2 regions of the Kitasatospora sp. NPDC050463 genome follow, and region 2 is predicted to be linked to the other one. Evidence: riboswitches for the same ligand, from Rfam matches in the RefSeq annotation. Region 2 holds a riboswitch; the other holds the start of a gene.

Region 1 (10,743 bases), on a different contig from region 2:
TGGACAGCTGACACCGCCCCCGGCATAGTCTCCGGGTGCAGAGCCAACCCCCACCCCCGCGCCGACGCCGCCTCCCCTGGGCCGGCCGCAACTTCCGCATCCAGACCGCCGCCACCGTCGTCAGCGGCCTCGGCAACGCCGGCGCCCCGATCGCCACCGCCTTCGCGGTCATGGAGAGCGGCGGATCCACCGCCGAGGTCGGCTACGTCACCGCGGCCCGGCTGGTCCCGGTCGTCCTGCTGCTGATGATCGGCGGCGCGCTCGCCGACCGTCTGCCGCGCCACCACGTCATGGTCGCCGCCAACCTGTTCAGCGCCGTCTCCCAGGCCGTACTGGCCGCACTGGTTCTGGCCGGACAGGCGCAGCTCTGGCAGTTGATGCTGCTCTCGGCGGCCGGCGGCGCCGGTCACGCCTTCTACGCCCCCGCGTCCGAGGGCATGATCATGCAGAGCGTGGCGGCCGAACACGCCGGCCGGGCCTTCTCGGTCTTCCGGCTGGCACTCAACTCCGCCCAGATCGGCGGCATGGCACTCGGCGGCGCTCTCACCGCCGCCGTCGGCCCGGGCTGGGTGCTCGCGGTGGACGCCGCGTGCTTCCTGGTCGCCGCCGCACTGCGCTTCTTCCTGGAAGCCGAAGCCGCCGCCCCCGCCGAGGCCGGCGGCGGCATGCTGCGCGACCTGCGCGAGGGCTGGCAGGAGTTCACCTCCCGCCGCTGGCTCTGGGTGATCGTGCTCCAGTTCGCCGTGCTGATGGCCTGCATCACCGCCGTGGACGCCGTGTACGGGCCGATCGTCGCCGAGCAGCGGCTGGGCGGCGCGCGGGACTGGGGCCTGGCGCTCGCCGCGCACGGCATCGGCCTGGTGGCGACCGGGCTCGTGATGGTCCGCTGGCAGCCACGCCGGATCCTGCTGGTCGGCAACTGGGGCGTCTTCCTCTTCGGCGTGCCGGCGCTGGCCCTCGCGCTGGCGGCACCGCTGCCGGTGCTGGTCGCGGCGATGTTCCTGTCCGGCGCCGGGGTCACCGTCTTCGGCGTCAACTGGATGGTCGCCCTGCAGCAGGAGATCCCCGTCGGAATGTTCTCCCGGGTCTCCGCGTACGACCACCTCGGCTCGCTCTCGCTGGCTCCGGTCGGCACCGCGCTGGCCGGCCCGGCCGCGGCTGCGCTGGGCCTCTCCGGCGCGCTCTGGGCCTGCGCGGCGCTCTGCCTGCTGCTCAGCGCCGTCGTCCTGCTGGAGCCGCAGGTCCGCCGGCTCTCCCGACGCCCCGCCGCCCCCGCGCCGCAGCTCGACGAGCCCGTTCCCGTCCGCTGAGCGGCCCGTGCGCCCCCGTATGCGCCCCCGCGTGCGCCCTCCGATGGGCAACCACCGGCGGGCGCTGCTCGTCCGATCAGGTGAAACGACGTCTGAGTTGGGGGGCGCCCGGTGCCGAAGCCACTGCTGTTCCTGGATGTCGACGGAGTGCTCAACCCGGTCTGTCCGAGACCCGAGGCCGGGTTCGACGTGCACACTCTGCTCGGCTACAGCGTCCTGCTCTCCGCCCGGCACGGCGAGTGGCTGCGCGAGCTGGCCGGGACCTACGAACTGGTCTGGGCCACCACCTGGGAGGAGGAGGCCAACACCCACATCGCCCCCGCGATCGGGCTGCCCCGGCTGCCGGTGGTCCGCTTCGCCGGCTACGTCCCCCAACCCGGCGACCCCCGGGTGCCGCTGATGGAGCTGTTCTCCGCCCACAAGTGGGCCCCGCTGCTGCGGTACGCCGCCGGCCGGCCGTTCGCCTGGATCGACGACGTCATCCCGGCCCGGCTGGTCCGCAACGCGCTCTGGCGCCGCGACCGCGTCCTGCTGCCCATCGACCCGGGCCAGGGCCTGGAGCGCCGCCACGTGGACCGTCTGCTCGCCCGCCCGCCGCGCACCCCGGCCGTCCGGCCGTCCGTCAGCCGGTGGGCAGCCAGCTGACGTGGCCGGCCAGCAGCGCGTACCCGACGAAGGCCACCGTGTCGATCAGCGCGTGCGCCACCACCAGGGGCATCACCCGCCCCCAGCGCCGGTACAGCAGGCAGAACACCGCACCCATCACCATGTTGCCGACCAGCCCGCCCACTCCCTGGTACAGGTGGTACGAACCCCGCAGCACCGAGCTGGCCACCACCGCCGCCGGCCACGACCAACCGAGCTGCCCGAGCCGGCGCAGCAGGTAGCCGAGGACCACGACCTCCTCCAGGACGGCGTTCTGCCAGGCGGAGGCGACCAGTACCGGGATCCGCCACCAGACGTCCGGCAGCCCGGACGGCGCCACGGTCAGGTTGTAGCCGGCCGCCTGCGAGGCCAGGTAGAGCGCCAGCCCGGTGCCGCCGATCGCCGCCGCGACGGCGGCGCCCCGGCCGAGGTCGCGCAGCTTCTGCCCGAGGTCGAAGCCGAGCACCCGCAGCGTGACGCCCTCGCGCACCAGCAGGTAGCCGACCAGCACCACCGGCATCAGCCCGCGTCCGAGGTAGTAGACCTGCCAGGCGAGGTCCAGCCAGGGCCGGCCCGGCGCCCGCGAGGAGTTGAGGGTGGCGACCTGCTGGCCGAGCTTGAGCGTCTCGGTGAGCGAGCCGGTGAAACTGATCAGCGCGCCGATGCCGCTGGCCCCGAGCGAGAGGCCGAGGACGATCAGCAGTTCCACGCCGAGCAGCCGGCGCGTGGGCCGCGCGGTCTCCGGCGCGGTCGGGGCGGTGGTCACGGGCTGCTCCAGCGGTCCGGCGTCGCTCCGGCCGTCGGCCGACCGCCGGAGCGGTCATCCTTCCACAGCGCACCGCCCGGCCCGGCCGGGCGGTGCCGTCACCGTGCCGCCGCCGCGAGGGCCGGCCTGGGCCTCAGCCGACCGGCCAGGTGTGCACCGGCTCCCCGGCCCGCATGTACTCGGCGTAGCGCCGGGTCATCGCGGCCAGCGCGGCCGACCGGTCCATCCCGAACTGCTCACGCAGCCGGTGGAAGGTGGCGCTCTGCCAGGAGGCGCCGTTGACCCGGCGCAGGCAACGCTGCTCGATGATGCCGAGGTAGCGGTCCCGGTCGGCGGGTTCGACACCCCACTCGTCCAGGCCCTGGTAGGCCATCGGCAGCAGCTCGTTCAGCACCAGGTCGACGGCGGAGATCGTGGCCGGGCCGCCGCCGCGCCCGGCCCGGCCGGCCCGCGGCCACTGGAAGACGGCGTCGATCCCGTACCGGGCGGCCTGCTGGAAGTTCTCCTCGGCCCGCTCGAACGGCAGCCTGGTCCAGATCGGCTTCGACTGCTCGGCGAGCACCCGGACCAGCCCGTAGTAGAAGGCGGCGTTGGCGAGCGTGTCGGCGACGGTCGGACCGGCCGGCAGTGCCCGGTTCTCCACCCGCAGGTGCGGCACCCCGCCGCTGACGTCGTAGACCGGGCGGTTCCAGCGGTAGATGGTGCCGTTGTGCAGCCGCATCTCGGCGAGCCTCGGGGTGCCGCCGGAGGCGAGCACCTTGGCCGGGTCCTCGTCGTCGCAGATCGGCAGCAGCGCGGGGAAGTACCGCAGGTTCTCCTCGAACAGGTCGTAGGCGGAGTCCACCCAGCGCTCGCCGAACCAGGTGATCGGGCGCACACCCTGCGCCTTGAGCTCCGCCGAACGGGTGTCGCAGGCCTGCTGGAAGAGCACCGGCCTGGTCTCGCGCCACAGTTCCCGGCCGAACAGGAACGGCGAGTTGGCGCCGAGCGCGAGCTGCGCTCCGCAGATCGCCTGGGCGGCGTTCCAGACCGAGGAGAACCGCTCGGGGGTCACCTGGAGGTGCAGTTGCAGCGAGGTCGCGGCGGCCTCGGCGACCATGGTGATCGACTCCAGCTGGAGGTGTTCGACGCCCTCGATGTCCAGCGTGATGTCCTCGCCCCGGGCGGCCACGATCTGGTCGCTGAGCAGGCTGTACCGCTGGTTGTGGGACATCGCGTCGAGCCCGGTGTGGTCGTGCTCCAGGGTCGGCAGGATGCCGACCATCACGATCCGCGCACCGGCCTCGGCGGCCCGCCGGTCGGCGTAGCGCAGCCCGGTGTCGATCTCCTCGCGCAGCTCCTCGAAGACGTGGCCGCAGAGCCGGTGCGGCGCGATGTTGACCTCGATGTTGAACTGGCCCAACTCGGTCTGGAAGTCGCTGGAGCCGATAGCGCTGAGCACCTGCGCGTTGCGCATCACCGGCAGGCCCTGCTCGTCGGCCAGGTTGAGCTCGATCTCCAGTCCCATCACGGCCCGCGGCCGGTCGAAACGGTCCTCGCGCAGCATCCGCCCCAGCGCGTCCTGGCAGGACTGGAGCTTGCGGCGGTACAACTGCCGGTCCGACAGGTCCGCCCGCGTCGCCACGACCTTTTCGCCCATGATCCCCTCCTCCTGAGCGGCCGGCCGACCGACCGTGCAAGCATCATGCCCACCCCGAAGATCGATACCCGATTGCTTCGAACGGCTTGCAATGCAAGGGAACTGATGGTCTTTCAGCACATCCGTCGACTTGCTCGGCGCCACCGCCTGTGATAAACAGGTCACCCTGTGCACCTGTTCGATAGAATTCGCACTGCGCCCAAGGCCGGCCCGCTGCCGATCCGCACACCGTCGTCGACGGCAGCGGCGGTGCCCGCACCGCGATCATGCACAACCGGACACGGCCAGGTCCCGTCACCGACGACACACCGCGCCATGCCGGTATGCCGCACTCGCACGCCGATCTCGCACGGAGAGGCGACCCCGCCATGACTCTGCAGACCCCCCAGCCCCCGCCCAGCGCCCTGCGCGCGGTCCTCGCCGCGCTCGACTCGGAGACCGCGCTGCGCCAGCCCGCCGCCGCCGCGCTGCGTCATCCGACCGGCCCGCTGCTGCCCGCGCATCCGCTCGCGGTCCACGTCCTGGACGGGCCGCGCCCCGAGCTCACCGCCGCCCGGCGGACGGGCTGGCGCTTCCTGATCAAGGACGGCGCCGAGGTGGCCGCCGCGGCCGAGGTGGTCCAGGGCGACGAGGGCCACACCTTCTCCCACTTCACCGCCGGGCCGTACCTGGACTCCACCGTCCGGGCGCTGCGCCAGGCCTGGCAGCTCGCCCAGACCTCGCGGGCCCGCCAGCAGCCCCGGCTGCTCACCTTTCCGGGCCAGTATGCCACCGCGCTCTGGCTGCACAGCCCGGACGCCGGCCCGGAGGCGGACCAGCTGATCCCACTGGCCCCGGCCCCGCTCGGCGTCACGGCGCACCGCGCCTACCCCGCCGCCGACCTGCTGCCCGTGCTCGCCCGGGCCCCGCTCGCGAGGCCGCTGCTGCTCGGATCCTCCTGAACACTCCCCCCGTCACCCCCGCCCGGCCGTACTCACCCGGACGGGCCATCGGGCATGGCCGATTCGAGTCAGCCGGCCGATGGCCCGTCCGGGGGCGATTTCCGCCCGCCGCCACCTGAACGGGTGATCTCTGCCCGGTGGTTGTGGCGCATGTCACGAAATTGCTGCGCGAGCGCCCCCGGATGCCGACACTGGGAACCAGCGTGGAAGGACCACCTGTCCTACCCACTTGAGCGCCGGCCCACACCTGGCCCGGCGCCGGACAGGATCCGACTACCGCGGCGGCTCCCGCCGGTCATCCGGCGGCGCCGCACCACGGGGAGGATCGCCAAGCGAAGCGAGGGTACGCGTATGTGCCAGCACCGTCCTGAGTGCCCGTCGGCGGAGTCCGAGGACCGCGAGGCCGCCGCACCGGTGGCCTGCCATCCGGAGCAGGGCTGGAGCCTGCTCTGCAACGGCGTCCTGGTGTTCGAGGACACCGGCGAACTGCTGCCCGACGGCCGGGTGATCGCCCCGCGCCGCCCCGTCGCGCACGCCGTCTGACCCGCCACCGGCGGGGGCAGCCGCCGAGCGACGCAGGACAACGGGCAGGGCCCCGGCGAGGGGGCACCTCCCAGCCGGAGGCTGGGGGTGATTCGCCGGGGCCCTGCCGTACCTCTCCTCGCTCAGACGCCGTACTCGTCCAGCGGCGGGCAGGAGCAGACCAGGTTGCGGTCGCCGTACGCGCCGTCGATCCGGCTGACCGGCGGCCAGTACTTGTCCGCCGGGTTCACGCCCGCCGGGAAGACCGCCTCCTGCCGCGAGTAGCCGTGCGCCCAGTCGCCGGCCAGCGCGCCGGCGGTGTGCGGGGCGTTGCGCAGCGGGTTGTCCTCGGTCGGCCACTCGCCCGAGCCGACCTTCTCGATCTCGGCGCGGATCTCGATCATCGCGTCGCAGAACCGGTCGATCTCGTACAGGTCCTCGGACTCGGTCGGCTCGATCATCAGGGTGCCGGCCACCGGGAAGGACATCGTCGGCGCGTGGAACCCGTAGTCGATCAGGCGCTTGGCGATGTCGTCCACCGTCACGCCGGTCTCCTTGGTGAGCGGGCGCAGGTCGATGATGCACTCGTGCGCGACCAGGCCGCCGGGGCCGGTGTAGAGCACCGGGAAGTGCGGGGCCAGACGCTTGGCGATGTAGTTGGCGTTCAGCACGGCCACCTGGGTGGCGCGCTTGAGGCCCTCGCCGCCCATCAGCCGCACGTACGCCCAGGAGATCGGCAGGATGGCCGCCGAGCCCCACGGCGCGGCCGAGATCGGGCCGACGCCGGTGGCCGGACCGGCCTCCGCCTGCAGCGGGTGGTTCGGCAGGTACGGCGCGAGGTGCGCGCGCACCGCCACCGGGCCGACGCCCGGGCCGCCGCCGCCGTGCGGGATGCAGAAGGTCTTGTGCAGGTTCAGGTGCGAGACGTCCGCGCCGAACTTGCCCGGCTTGGCCAGGCCGACCAGGGCGTTCAGGTTGGCACCGTCCACGTAGACCTGGCCGCCGGCCTCGTGCACGAGGGCGCAGATGTCGGTGATCTGGGTCTCGTACACGCCGTGGGTGGACGGGTAGGTGACCATCAGCACCGCGAGGTTGTCGCGGTGCTGCTCGATCTTCGCCTTGAGGTCCTCGACGTCGACGTCGCCGTCGACCAGCGTCTTGACCACGACCACGCGCATGCCGGCCATCACGGCGGAGGCCGCGTTGGTGCCGTGGGCGGAGGACGGGATCAGGCAGACGTCGCGCTGCGCGTCACCGTTGGAGCGGTGGTAGGCGCGGACGGCCAGCAGGCCGGCCAGCTCGCCCTGGGAGCCGGCGTTCGGCTGGATCGAGACGGCGTCGTAGCCGGTCACCTCGACCAGCTGCTGCTCCAGCTGGCGGATCAGGGTGAGGTAGCCCTGGGCCTGCTCGATCGGCGCGAACGGGTGCAGCTGGCCGAACTCCGGCCAGGTCACCGGCTCCATCTCGGTGGTCGCGTTGAGCTTCATGGTGCAGGAGCCCAGCGGGATCATGCCGCGGTCCAGCGCGTAGTCGCGGTCCGACAGGCGGCGCAGGTAGCGCAGCATGGCGGTCTCGGAGCGGTGGCTGTGGAAGACCGGGTGGGTCAGGTACTCGTCCTCGCGCAGCAGCGCGGCCGGCAGCGCCTCGGCGCTCTCGGCGGTCTCGACGCCCTCGACGCCGAACGCGGCCCAGACGCCCGCCAGGTGCTCGCGGGTGGTGGTCTCGTCGGTGGAGACCGAGATCCGGTCCTCGCCGTCCTGGTACACGTTGATGCCGTGCTCGCGGGCGGCCTCGGCGATCGCGGCGGCGCGACCGGGGACGACCGCGGTGACGGTGTCGAAGAACTCGCCGTGCAGCAGCTCGACGCCGCCGGCGCGCAGGCCCTCGGCGAGGGCGGCGGCGTAGCGGTGGGTGCGGCGGGCGATGTCGGCCAGGCCGTCCGGGCCGTGGTAGACGGCGTACATCGAGGCCATCACGGCGAGCAGCACCTGGGCGGTGCAGATGTTGCTGGTCGCCTTCTCGCGGCGGATGTGCTGCTCGCGGGTCTGCAGCGCCAGCCGGTAGGCGCGGTTGCCGTCGGCGTCGACGGAGACGCCGACCAGGCGGCCGGGCAGCGAGCGGGCGTACTCGGCGCGCACCGACAGGTAGCCGGCGTGCGGGCCGCCGAAGCCCATCGGCACACCGAAGCGCTGCGAGGTGCCGCAGGCGATGTCGGCGCCGAGCGAGCCCGGGGACTTCAGCAGCGTCAGCGCCAGCAGGTCGGCGGCGACGGCGACGATCGCGCCGAGGCCGTGAGCCTGCTCGATCACCGCGGTGAGGTCGCGGACCACACCGGTGGCGCCCGGGTACTGGAGCAGCACGCCGAAGACGCCGCGCTCGGCGATCTCGGCAGGGATGCCGGCCGAGAGGTCGGCGACGACGACCTCGACACCGGTCGGCTCGGCGCGGGTCTCGATCACCGCGACGGTCTGCGGCAGGGTCTCGACGTCGACCAGGAAGACGCCGCCCTTGACCTTGGTGACGCGGCGGGCCAGGGCCATCGCCTCGGCGGCCGCCGTGCCCTCGTCCAGCAGTGAGGAGCCGGAGGTGGGCAGGCCGGTCAGGTCGGAGACCAGGGTCTGGAAGTTGAGCAGCGCCTCCAGGCGGCCCTGCGAGATCTCCGGCTGGTACGGCGTGTACGCGGTGTACCAGGCCGGGTTCTCCAGGACGTTGCGCAGGATCACCGGCGGGGTGAAGGTGCCGTAGTAGCCCAGGCCGATCATCGGCTGGAGGACGGTGTTGCGACCGGCGAGCTCGCGCAGCTCGGCGAGGACCTGGGCCTCGCTGCGGCCGGCGGGCAGGTCCAGGCCGGTGATGGAGCGGATCGCCTCGGGTACGGCGGTGGCGGCGAGCTCGTCCAGCGAGGCGTAGCCGACCTGGGCCAGCATCTTCTCCTGCGCGGCGGCGTCGGGGCCGATGTGGCGGTTCTCGAAGGGGCTGGCCTGCTCGAGCTCGGTGAGGGTCACGGGGGTGGTGGGGCGTCCCGCGTTCGGCTGGGCGTTCATGGTGGTCGAGGCCTCCTGGTCACGGACCGGCGGGGGTACGCACGCCGGACGGCACGGCCGCTGCGGACGACAGCGGACAGACCTGGGCGGACGGACCCGACAGGCCTCCCCCTCTGTCATCGGGACCTGAGAGCTTCACCCGCGCGGAGCGCTGTGGCGCCCCGCCGGCTTGCACCGTCGGTGAGGGTGGTGCCCGCCGGCTCCCTCGCCGGCAGTCCTGCCCTGCTTTCCAGAGTGACCTATCCCACACGGTACGGATGCCTGAGAGATTCCGGGGAGGAGTTGCTCCTTCGGCGCCCCGACCAGCGGTTTCCACTCTCGGGGACTCTCCCGAGCGGGCTCGGCGGTCGCGCCCAGGGTACCAGCGGGAGGGCCTTCGATCACGGGTGCGTCCGGTCACGGGAGCGACCGGTCCGTGACCCGTCCGGCGCAGCCCCGGGCCCGTCCGGCCCCGCCCCGGTCGCGCGTGTCCGCTTCATGGCTTTTGGTGTGAAGTGGCGGATGGGACGGGCGGGCCGGCCGCCGGCCTGCGGGCGTTCCGCAGGCGCAGCGCACTGGAGGAAAGAGTGCAGACCGATATCGACCCCCGAGACCTCATCGGCCACAAGGCGGTCGACCGCAACGGAGACAAGATCGGCACGGTCGACGAGGTGTACCTCGACGACGCCACCGGACAGCCCGAGTGGGCCGCCGTCCGGACCGGCATCTTCGGCCGGGACGCCTTCGTCCCGCTGACCACGAGCGAGTTCTCCGGCGACGAACTGCGGGTGCCGTACGACAAGTCACTGGTGAAGGAGTCACCGGACTTCGGCGTGGGCCAGCACCTGTCACCCGCCCAGGAACTCCAGCTCTACCGCTACTACGGACTGGACACCCGGCTCGACGGTCAGCCGTCGGCCGGTGACGGCTCCGGCTCCGAACCGGCCGACCTGGACTTCGGCGCCGTACCGGCCGCCGCCCCGGCGGCAGCGGCGGGCACCGCGGCGGCCGCCGCCGCGTCGAAGCCCGCGGACCAGCCGGCCGCCGCGGCCCCGGTCAAACCACTGGCCTTCCACCCGGCCGACAGCACACCCCCGTCCCCCGCCGTCACCCCGGCCGCCGATCTCGGCAAGCCGTCCGAACCCGCCACGGAGGCCAACGTGCGGACCCTCAGCACCACCGCACCCGCCGCACCGTCGGCGCCCACCGCACCGGAGCAGCGCCCGTCGGCCGCTCCGCTCGTCCCCGGTCACGACGGCGCCGCCGTGGCGTCGTCGCCCGAGGTCTCGACACCCGGCGGCACGGGCCCGGCCTCGTCGGCCCCCAACGGGCCGGTGGAGATCACCTGCCGCGAGGAGCGGCTGGACATCACCACCGAGTGGCACGTGCTGGGCACCGCGAAGCTGCGCAAGTACGTGACCAGCGAGGCGGTGGAGCGCCGGGTGCCGGTGGTCCGCGAGCGGGTCCGGGTGGAGCGGATGCCGGTCGGCGAGGCGGAGCGGGCCTCGCTGAGCGACAAGGACATCGCCGAGGCGGTGGAGGAGGTCACGCTGCGCGAGGAGCGTCCGGTCGTCCGCAAGTACCTGGCCCCGATCGAGCGGGTCCGCCTGGTGGTGGAGCGCTACACCGCCGAAGAGGTGATCCGGGACGAGCTGCGGCGCGAGCACGTCGAGGTCCACGACAACACCGCGGCCGCCTCGACCCCGGCCTCCTCGTCCGCGCACACCAAGTCGCCCTCCCCCTCGGGCACCGACGCGCACTCGGGCACCGGTGGACACTCCGACGCCGGTGGGCACTCCGGCCCCGGCGGACACGCCGGCGCCGGTGGGCACTCGGGCGCCGGCGAACCGTCCCGACCGGCCCCGCTGAGGCCGCTCGCCTGACGACGGAACCCAGG
Region 2 (10,743 bases):
CAGGCCCATGATGCCGAGCGAGGTGACGGACTTCCCGGAGCCGGACTCGCCGACGATCCCGAGGGTCTTCCCCTTGTGCAGGTCGAAGCTGACCCCGTCGACCGAGCGGACCAGGCCGTCGTCGGTGTCGAAGTGGATCCGCAGGTCCCGCACCGAGAGGAACGGGTCCCCGGTCGGGGGGGCCACCGCCGCCGGGGTCTTCTGGAGCTCGGTCACGACAGCCTCACTCGGGGGTCGACAGCGGCGTACAGGAGGTCAACCACGAGGTTGCAGAGGACGATGAAGAACGCGGCGAGCAGCGTGACGCCGAGGATCTTCGGCAGGTCGTTGTCGGCGATCGCCGAGACCGCGAAGGCGCCGACGCCCTGGAGCGAGAAGACCTGTTCGGTGATCAGCGCGCCACCGAGCAGCAGGCCGAGGTCCATGCCGAAGATGGTGACGACCGGGGTGAGCGCGGAGCGCAGCCCGTGCTTCACGACCACCTTGCGCTCGACCAGGCCCTTGGCCCGGGCGGTGCGGATGTAGTCCTCGCTCATCGTCTCCAGCATGCCGGCGCGGGTGAGCCGGGCGTAGAGCGCGGAGTAGAGGAAGGCCAGCGAGATCCACGGGAGGATCAGGTTGCGGGCCCACATCAGCGGGTCGGCGGTGAAGTCGACGTACTGGAGGTTGTCCAGGATCGGCCACTCGTAGCTGAAGAGCGTGAGCAGCAGCGCACCGGTGAAGAAGACCGGCAGCGAGACGCCGGCCAGGGCGATGCCCATCGAGAGCCGGTCGAAGATCGACTTCGGCTTGAGCGCGGAGATGACACCGGTGGTGACGCCGGAGACCAGCCAGAGCACGGCGGCACCGATGGCCAGCGAGAGCGTGATCGGGATGCGCTTGGTCAGCTCGGGCCAGACCTCAAGGTGGTTCTTGAAGGAGTAGCCGAAGCAGGGCACGTGGCAGGTGGCCGCGTCCGGGCCGAACTTGTACTCGGCCCCGGAGACCAGCGCCTTCAGGAAGCGTCCGTACTGGACGTAGATCGGCTGGTCGAACCCGAGGTTCTTCTTGACCGCCGCGACCGCCTCGGGGGACGGGTTCTTCCCGATGTACTGGGTGGCCAGCTGGTCGGTCGTCTCGCCGGCCATGCGCGGCAGCAGGAAGAAGATCGCGAAGGTGACCGCGCTGACCACCAGCAGCAGCACCACGGCCGCGAGCGTCCTGCGGAGGATGTAGGCAAACACAGTTGGGCGGCTCCGGCGGCCCGCCGCCGTCCGGGATCTTCCGGACGGCGGCGGGCGCCGCTGCCTTCACCTGCCTTCAGGGATACGGAGCCAGGCTCTTACTTGGTCGTACCGATGTTCAGGTAGTCGTACTCACCCGAGAAGGCCGAGGTGGAGACGACGTTGGTGGCGGTGTCCGAGCGGTACAGGAACACCTTGAAGTAGGTCAGCGGGACGTAGACCGCCTGCTCCATGACCTTCTTGTCGATCTCCGCGTAGATCTTCTCGCGGGCCGCCTGGTCGGTGTTGACCGCGGCGTCGTCGATCAGCTTGTTGATCGCCGGGTCGTTCAGCGAGGCCAGGTTGCTGTTACCGGCCTCCTTGATGGCGCGGCCGTCGACGATCTGCTGCAGGAAGCCGTAGCCGGTCGGCCAGTCGGCGCCCCACTGCATCATCATCAGGCCGATGTTCTTCTCCTTGTTCTTCGCCGGCACGCCGACGTTGTCGGAGAGGTACTTGCCCTGCGGGAACTGCTGGATCTCGGCGATGATGCCGACCTTCTTCAGCGCGGCCTGGATCGAGGTCGCGGCGGCGATCTCGGTGGCGCGCTCGGTCCGGGCACTCAGGACGGTCGAGAAGCCGCCCTCCTTGCCGCAGGCCTTGAGGGCTTCCTTGGCCTTGGCCTCGTCGCCCTTGTTGTCCTTGGTCTCGTACAGGTTGGTGTCCTGGTGACCCGCGATGTCGGCCGGGAGCACGGTGTTGGCGATCTGGCCGCGGATCGGGCCACCCATCGCGGTCTGCACCGAGACCTTGTCGATCGCGTACTGGACGGCCTTGCGGCACTCGACGTTGTCGAACGGCGCGACGTGGGTGTCGATCGCGGTGTAGACCAGGCGGCCGCCGTACGCGTTGTCGGTCTTGGCCTTGAGCTTCGGGTTCTGCAGGATCTGCGCCTGGGTCTGCGGGTCGACACCGCCGCCGACGAGGTCCACCTGGGCGTTGCCGGCCAGCAGGTCCTTGTCGATGGTCGACTGCTCGATGTTCATCTTGAGCAGGATCTTGTCCGCGAGCTGCTTGCGGATCGGGTCGCTGGCCTTGTCCCAGTTGGTGTTCGGCACCAGCGTCAGCTGCTTGCCGTCCTCGTAGGACTCGAACTTGTAGGCGCCCGAGGCCATCGGGTGCTTGACGTAGTCGGCGCCCTTGTCCTTGTCCTTGGGGACCGGCACGGTCTGCGGGGCGGAGACCATGTAGTCGAAGTCCGCGAAGGCGTGCTTCAGGTGGAAGACGACGGTCAGGTCGTCCGGCGTCTCGATGGACTTCAGGTCGCCGGTGGTGTCCTTGTACGGGCCCTCGTACGGGGTCGGGTTGTCGACCAGCAGGTCCTTGAAGTACGTCGGGCCGTTGGAGAACACGTCCGGCGCCCAGTTGGAGCGCTCCACCGCGTACTTCACGTCCTTGGACGTGATCGGGCTGCCGTCCTCGTACTTGAGGCCCGCACGCAGCTTGTACGTCCAGGTCAGGCCGTCCGCGCTGGGCTGGCCCAGGGACTCGGCGAGGTCCGGGACCAGCTTGTTGCCCTCCTCACCGGGGCCCGGCGCGAAGGTGGTCAGCGGACGCCCGTACAGGCGCGAGAAGTTGTAGAGGTACGCGTAGTACGTGTTGCCCGGGTCCAGCGAGTCCGGCGTGCCCTTCATCTCGTAGGTGACCGTCCCGCCCTTCTTGTCCGAGGCGTTGACGATGCCCTTGGTGGCCGCGTCGGCGCCACCGCCGGACGCGGCGGAGGAGGACGAGCTGTCCCCGCTCTTGGAACCGGAGGAACACCCGGTGACGACCAGGACCGCGGCAGCGGCCGCTGCGGTCAGCGCGACGGTACGGGACCTACGCATGGTGAGATCAACCCCTTGAGGAAGTGATGGCGGATCGGAGGGTCCTGACGGAATGTCAGTTGCTCTTGGGATCGAGGGCGTCACGCAGCCCGTCGCCGAGCAGGTTGAAGGCGAGCACCGTGAGGAAGATCGCCATACCGGGGACCACCATGTACTGGGGGTCCACCTGGTAGTACTTGATCGCGTCGTTGAGCATCCCGCCCCAGGACGCCTGCGGGGCCTGGATGCCGACGCCGAGGAAGCTGAGGCCCGCCTCGAAGAGGATGTTGGTCGGGATCAGCAGGGTCGAGTAGACCAGGATCGGACCGACCAGGTTGGGCAGCAGCTCCTTGAACAGGATGAACGGCCCTCGGGCGCCCAGGCTGCGGGCGGCGTAGACGAACTCGCGCTCGCGCAGCGAGAGGGTCTGGCCGCGCACGATCCGGCCCATGTAGGGCCAGTTGAAGAAGCCGATCACGAAGATCAGCACGCCGATGTGCAGCGGGAGGCCGTGCAGGCCGAACGCGCCGCCCTGGAGCGAGGCGGAGATCGCGATGGCGAAGAGCAGCAGCGGGAAGGCCAGGAAGACGTCCATCACCCGGCTGATCAGGGCATCCACCCAGCCGCCGTAGTAGCCGGCCATCACGCCGAGCACGGTGCCGAGGGTGTTGGAGAGCAGGGTCGCCCCGAAAGCGACGAGCAGCGAGACCCAGGAGCCCTCGATGACGCGGGAGAGCAGGTCACGGCCCTGCAGCGGGTCCACGCCGAGCGGGTGGTCGGCACTCATGCCGCCCCAGTCCCCGAACGGCAGGCCGCCGAGGTTGGCGTCCAGGAGGTCCTGGTTGAGCGCGTCGGGATCCAGGCCGAACACCGACTCGATCGGCTTGGCCAGCACGGCGAGCAGGATGAGCAGGATCACCACGACGCCGCCGGCGACGGCGGCCTTGTCCCGCTTGAAGCGGGTCCAGGCGATCTGGCCGAGCGAGCGGCCCTCGATCTTCTTGGCCGGGCTCGCGGTGGCGGCTGCCTCCGGCGTGTTCCCGGCGGTCTTGATGGGTGCGGTCATGGTCAGTTCGGTCCCCTCGCCGACGGTGGCCGGCCCACGGGTGCCGGTCGCCGGTTCGGCGGTACGGCTGGTGCGGACGTGCGGAAGTACGGGTGCGAGTGTTCAGCGGTGCGACGTGCTCGGGTACTGCGGCCGCGCGGGATGGGCATCACGAGGCTCAAGCGGTCCGCCTGCGCGTTCACCTTCGTGGGGCTCCAAGTACGCGCGGTGCGTTGCGCAGAACTCTCTGCCATCCGAACTGGCTTACGCCAGCCCTGACCACCGACAGATGCCCAACTGTGATCTGTTGGCATGCACCCCCTGACCCGCGGCATATCCGTCTTCACACAGCCGTTACACGCATGTCAAGAGGCTGCACCGAACCGACCGGAGATCCGTCCGGAAACACCGGGACCGACCTGACTGGTCGTCAGGTCGGTCCTGGTGAGGGCTTTGGGCGCATGTACCCGAACTACCCGCCAATGCGCCACGAACACCCGAAGTGCCGGTAGTCGCGGCAGGCGTCCGAACTGCCCGTGGTTGTGACACGAACATCCGAACTGCCGCGATCGTGACACCGGCACCCGAACTGCCCGGAATCGCGGCGCACACCCGGAGTGCGCTGCCGCGGCCGCGTCAGCGCCCGGGGTAGCCCGGCCACGGCTGCTGCGGCGGCGGCTGCTGACCCGGCCACCCCGGACCGGGCGGCTGGGTCCCGTAGCCGTACGCCGGCCCCGTCTGGGAGGCGTAGGGCGGCGGGGGCACCGGCGGGTAGGGCGCCGCCTGCGAACGGCCGTGACCGCCCGCCTCGCGGTCGTAGAACGGCCGCGCGTTGGCCCGCATCCAGAGCGCCACCGGGTCGTACTCGTCCCCCATGGCCACCGTGGAGACGGCCAACCCCTCCGGGGCGACCGCGATCGCGCGCTGCATCAGCGCCCGGACGGCCTCCACCGTGGGCGGGGAGCTCTCGTACAGCTCAAGGCCGATCGCCAGGTACGGCTCGCCCACGGAGGGCTGTACCCAGGCCCGGCGCAGTGCCTTGACCGCCCGCACCTCGACCGCCTGCCGCTCCAGCAGCGCGAAGAACTGCTGGGCCGGCAGCTGCGGTTCACTCAGCTTCAGCGGACCGGCCGGCAGCCGGTCCAGCCCGGCCGCGATCCGCCGCAGGTCCGCCCAGGGCACCCCGACGCCGCCGCCGGGGGCGTGCGGATTCAGCCAGAGGCCCCAGCGGGTGCGATAGAGCGAGGCGGCGATCTCGCGCCCCGAGATCACCTCGTGCGCCCGCGCCCAGCCGGACGCCGCCAGCTGCTCGGGCGAGGTGACGGCCGGCGCGTAGCCGTGGCCGCTGATCTCCATGTTCCCGTACTGGGCGTCCGCACTGCCCGGCGTACCGTGCCAGAGCAGCATCCAGACCTGCCCCGCGGCCAGGGCGTGCAGAAGCGCCTCGTACGCCTCCCAGCGTTCCGGCGCGACCTCGCGCAGGGCGTGCTCCAGCGCTCTCGGATCCGCGCCGGGGCGCCCGGCGGGTGCCTGGCCCCAGGGCCCCGGTGCACCGCCCGCTACCGCTCCCGCACTCATGCGCCCACCTCGCTGCGCCTCTTCTTCTCTCACCTGCCGCCGGCCCGGCGGTCATCTGCAGGCACCCTATGGGGCGCCACCGGCCACCGCCACGCCGACGTGCCCGCCTGGGCCCTCCGACCCGGTGCCGGGCGAGGAGGAACGCGTCACATCCGTGTGTAGAACGGCTGGACCCGGTTGAGCAACCACTCGACCACGGGATCGTCCGCGAGGTCGAGCAGTACGAGGTGGACGCCGCCGGGCAGCGGCGCGGTTCCCAGCGCGCGGCCCAGTGCCTCGTTCACCGCGGCCGGCTCGGCCGGGCCCACCGGGTCGAGCTGGACGCCGACGAACATCACCGTCGGCTCGCCCTCGACGCTGGCCAGCGCCCGCCTGGCGGTCAGTACGCCGGGCAGGGCCGACAGTTCGTACCGGCAGGCGGCCAGGAAGGCCTCCGGGTCCTCGCCCGGCACCGGTTCGCGCAGCGCCACCCGGCCGCCGGTCGGCGCCTGCGGGGCGTCCCAGCGGTCCTCGCGCGGGCCGCGCCGCAGCTCGGCGACGCCCTGCGGCGGCACCGGGATGCCCACCGGCGCGTCCGGGTTCACCGCGATGCCCACGCCCAGCGGCAGCCCGCGGGCGAACTCCCAGACCGGCGCGATCGCGAACGCCGTGCCGGGCACCTGCTGCAGGAACACCTCCTGCGAGGAGAAGACCGGAACGTAGGGGTCCCCGGCCAGCTCGATGGTCGGCAGGTCCAGCGCCTGGCCCTGCGGGTCGCCCCCGGCCGGCAGCGGGATCCACACCTGGCTGCGGGCCAGCACCTCGAACACCCGGGGGGTCGCGCCCGGATCGCCGAGCGCGGCGGTGAGCACCTGCTCCAGCTCGTTCGCCGGCCATCCGCCGCCCGGCGGCGCCTCCTCCGGGCCGCTCCACCCCTGCTGCTGCTCCACCGGGTACCCCATCCGCCGCTGTACCGTCCTCTGCTCGCCGACGCCGAGCAGCCTAGCGGGCCCGCCCCCGGGGCCGCGGGCCGCGCCGCTGCCGGGCGGCCGGGACGGACGGGGGACGACGGCCGGGGTCCCCGCCCGGGGCCCCTCTCCCGTCTTCCGCCGGGACGTGCCATGATGTCCGCGTCTCCGCGTATTCCCGCCGAGGCCCCTAACTCCATACCGGCCGCTCGAACCCGTGCGGGAGAGTCCGGAGTGCCCCGAGAGGTGGTACAGCCGGCGCCGAAGGAGCAAGTCCTCCCCGGAATCTCTCAGGCCCCCCTACCGCACGGGCTAGGCACATCTGGAAAGCGGCGCACGGCCCTGTCGCGCGCCCACCCACGGTGCAAGCCGCCATGCTGTCCTGTTAGCTGTAAAGCGCTGCGGGCCGTGTGCGGTGAAGCTCTCAGGTACGACGACAGATGGGGAGACCCAGCCGCCGCATGCCCGCGCGCAGGCTCGGTCCCCGAGCGGGACCGGTCCGGCGTGCGCACACCTGAGTGCCCAGACCGAGGAGTTCCAGGCCATGTCGTCCCTCCGCCTCACCGCGCTCGACGCGCTGCACCGCGCCCTCGGCGCGACCATGACCGACTTCGCCGGCTGGGACATGCCGCTGCGCTACGGCAGCGAGCGCGAGGAGCACCTCGCCGTCCGCACCAAGGCGGGTCTCTTCGACCTCTCCCACATGGGCGAGATCACCGTGACCGGCCCGCAGGCCGGCGAGATGCTGGACCACGCGCTGGTCGGCTTCGTCTCCGCGCTCGGCGAGCTGCGTGCCCGCTACACCATGATCTGCGCCGAGGACGGCGGCATCCTGGACGACCTGATCGTCTACCGCCTGCGCGAGGACGCCTTCCTGGTCGTCGCCAACGCCTCCAACGCCCAGCTGGTGCTGGACGAGCTGATCGCCCGCGCCAAGGGCTACAACGCCGTCGTGACCGACGACCGCGACACCTACTCGCTGATCGCCGTCCAGGGCCCGGAGTCCACCGCGATCCTGGCCGACACCACCGAGGCGGACCTGCCCGGCCTGAAGTACTACGCGATCCTCCCGGCCCAGGTGGCCGGCCGCGACGTGCTGCTCGCCCGCACCGGTTACACCGGCGAGGACGGCTTCGAGATCTTCTGCAACCCGGGCGACGCCGCGCACGTCTGGACGGCGCTGACCGAGGCCGGCACCGGGCGCGGGCTCGTGCCCTGCGGCCTCTCCTGCCGCGACACGCTGCGCCTGGAGGCCGGCATGCCGCTCTACGGGCACGAGCTGTCCACCGAGCTGACGCCGTTCGACGCCGGTCTCGGCCGGGTGGTCCGCTTCGACAAGACCACCAACGAGGGCGCGTTCATCGGCCGCAGGGCCCTGGAGCAGGCCGCCGCCGCGGCCGAGGCCAACCCGCCGCGGGTGCTGGTCGGCCTGGTCTCCGAGGGCAAGCGCGTCCCGCGCGCCGAGTACACCGTGGTGACCACCGACGGCGAGCCGATCGGCCGGATCACCTCCGGCGCGCCCTCTCCCACCCTGGGCAAGCCGATCGCCATCGCCTACGTGGACGCGGCGCACGCCGCCCCGGGCACCACCGTCGCGGTGGACGTGCGCGGCAAGCACGAGCCGGTGCAGGTCGTGGCGCTGCCGTTCTACAAGCGCGCCCGCTGAGGCCCCGCTCTTCCCGAAGATCCACGTCGAAGCCGTCCGTCCGGCGGCCCGCTTCGTCGTACCCGCTTCCCATCCTGGAGAATGACGTCATGAGCAACCCCCAGCACCTGCAGTACACCAAGGAGCACGAGTGGCTGACCGCCGCCGAGGACGGTGTCTCCACGATCGGGATCACCGCCCACGCGGCCGACGCCCTCGGTGACATCGTCTACGTGCAGCTTCCCGCCGTGGGCGACACCGTGACCGCGGGTGAGACCTGTGGTGAGCTCGAGTCCACCAAGTCGGTCAGCGACCTGTACTCGCCGGTCACCGGTGAGGTCACCGAGGTCAACCAGGACGTCCTGGACGACAACTCGCTGGTCAACAGCGCCCCCTTCGAGGGCGGCTGGCTGTTCAAGGTGCGCGTCGAGGCCACCGATGAGCTGCTGAGCGCCGCCGACTACGACGCCCTCACCAACCCGGCCTGAGTCAGCCGTTCGGGGTGGCCGCAGCGCGGCGGCCACCCCGGCCACCGGGCCTCCTCCGCCCTCCCGTCGCCCACCGCCACCCTTTCCGAGGGCGCGCCACGCGCGGCACCTCCTTCTCTCCTCCCGGGAAGACCACACCATGACGGTTCTCAACCAGTCCCTGCACTCGCTCGACCCGGAGATCGCCGCCGCGGTCGACGCCGAGCTGCACCGCCAGCAGACCACCCTGGAAATGATCGCCTCCGAGAACTTCGCCCCGGTGGCGGTCATGGAGGCCCAGGGTTCGGTGCTGACCAACAAGTACGCCGAGGGTTACCCCGGCCGCCGCTACTACGGCGGCTGCGAGCACGTCGACGTGGTCGAGCAGATCGCGATCGACCGGATCAAGGCCCTGTTCGGCGCCGAGCACGCCAACGTCCAGCCGCACTCCGGCGCGCAGGCCAACGCCGCCGCGATGTTCGCGCTGATCCAGCCGGGCGACACCATCCTGGGCCTGAGCCTGGCCCACGGCGGTCACCTGACCCACGGCATGAAGATCAACTTCTCCGGCAAGCTCTACAACGTGGCCGCGTACCACGTGGACGACAAGACCGGTCAGGTCGACATGGCCGAGGTCGAGCGCCTCGCCAAGGAGCACCAGCCGAAGCTGATCATCGCCGGCTGGTCCGCCTACCCGCGCCAGCTGGACTTCGCCGCGTTCCGCCGGATCGCGGACGAGGTCGGCGCCCTGCTGATGGTCGACATGGCGCACTTCGCCGGCCTGGTCGCCGCGGGCCTGCACCCCAACCCGGTGCCGTACGCGGACGTGGTCACCACCACCACCCACAAGACCCTGGGCGGCCCGCGCGGCGGCGTCATCCTCTGCAAGGCCGAGTGGGCGAAGAAGATCAACTCCGCGGTCTTCCCCGGCCAGCAGGGCGGCCCGCTGGAGCACGTGATCGCCGGCAAGGCCGTCGCCTTCAAGGTCGCCGCCACCGAGGAGTTCAAGGAGCGCCAGCAGCGCACCCTGGACGGCGCCCGGATCCTCGCCGAGCGCCTGCTCCAGGCCGACGTCGCCGAGGCCGGCGCCTCGGTGCTGTCCGGCGGCACCGACGTCCACCTGGTCCTGGTCGACCTGCGCAACAGCCAGCTCGACGGCCAGCAGGCCGAGGACCGTCTGCACGAGGTCGGCATCACGGTCAACCGCAACGCCATCCCGAACGACCCGCGGCCGCCGATGGTCACCTCCGGCCTGCGGATCGGCACCCCGGCGCTGGCCACCCGCGGCTTCGGGGCCGAGGACTTCCGCGAGGTCGCCGACATCATCGCCGAGGCGCTCAAGCCCGCCTTCGACGAGACCGTCGCCGCCGCGCTGAAGGCCCGGGTCACCGCCCTCGCCGAGAAGTACCCGCTCTACCCGAACCTGTGATTCGGCCGTAGGTGACCGGCCTCACCCTGCCTGGTCACCTGGGATTCCGGGGCACCGCGCACACTGGACAGTGCGCGCGGTGCCCCCTTCCGTGTCAGCACCCCGCCTGCAAGTCCTTCCACGAGACCAGACAAGGACGTCCTCCGTGGCCATCAGCGTCTTCGACCTCTTCTCCATCGGCATCGGCCCGTCGAGTTCCCACACCGTCGGCCCGATGCGCGCCGCCCGGATGTTCGCCCGCCGCCTGAAGTCCGAGGACCTGCTGACCGGGGTGGCGGGCGTCCGCGCCGAGCTCTTCGGCTCGCTGGGCGCCACCGGCCACGGCCACGGCACCCCCAAGGCCGTCCTGCTGGGCCTGGAGGGCCACTCGCCCCGCACGGTCGACGTCGACCAGGCCGACCGGGACGTCGAGCGGATCACCGCCGAGAAGCGGATCCGCCTGCTCGGCACCCACCCGATCGACTTCGACCCGGGCAACCAGCTGATCCTGCACCGCCGCCGCTCGCTGCCCTACCACGCCAACGGCATGACCCTCTGGGCCTTCGCCGCCGACGGCAGCACACTG

The links. Region 2 has a riboswitch for glycine ahead of gcvT (glycine cleavage system aminomethyltransferase GcvT). Riboswitches for the same ligand answer to the same signal wherever they lie in the genome.
Region 1: it holds a riboswitch for glycine, as region 2 does, so the genes downstream of both, gcvP (aminomethyl-transferring glycine dehydrogenase) here and gcvT (glycine cleavage system aminomethyltransferase GcvT) in region 2, are expected to answer to the same signal.

What each region holds. Positions count from the first base shown of each region.
Region 1 covers NZ_JBFAJO010000044.1:13,726-24,468, reverse strand. The annotation lists gene AB0J08_RS25740 (MFS transporter) at 36-1,310, shown strand; gene AB0J08_RS25735 (HAD domain-containing protein) at 1,422-1,955, shown strand; gene AB0J08_RS25730 (CPBP family intramembrane glutamic endopeptidase) at 1,933-2,721, opposite strand; gene AB0J08_RS25725 (glutamate--cysteine ligase) at 2,855-4,360, opposite strand; gene AB0J08_RS25720 (hypothetical protein) at 4,729-5,301, shown strand; gene AB0J08_RS25715 (DUF5999 family protein) at 5,653-5,844, shown strand; gene gcvP (aminomethyl-transferring glycine dehydrogenase) at 5,967-8,867, opposite strand; glycine riboswitch at 9,107-9,210, opposite strand; gene AB0J08_RS25705 (PRC and DUF2382 domain-containing protein) at 9,434-10,729, shown strand.
Region 2 covers NZ_JBFAJO010000041.1:58,418-69,160, reverse strand. The annotation lists gene AB0J08_RS24850 (ABC transporter ATP-binding protein) at 1-216, opposite strand, end outside; gene AB0J08_RS24845 (ABC transporter permease) at 213-1,223, opposite strand; gene AB0J08_RS24840 (ABC transporter substrate-binding protein) at 1,322-3,088, opposite strand; gene AB0J08_RS24835 (ABC transporter permease) at 3,144-4,133, opposite strand; gene AB0J08_RS24830 (enhanced serine sensitivity protein SseB C-terminal domain-containing protein) at 4,749-5,690, opposite strand; gene AB0J08_RS24825 (enhanced serine sensitivity protein SseB) at 5,837-6,631, opposite strand; glycine riboswitch at 6,848-6,953, shown strand; gene gcvT (glycine cleavage system aminomethyltransferase GcvT) at 7,182-8,303, shown strand; gene gcvH (glycine cleavage system protein GcvH) at 8,393-8,770, shown strand; gene glyA (serine hydroxymethyltransferase) at 8,910-10,178, shown strand; gene AB0J08_RS24805 (L-serine ammonia-lyase) at 10,324-10,743, shown strand, end outside.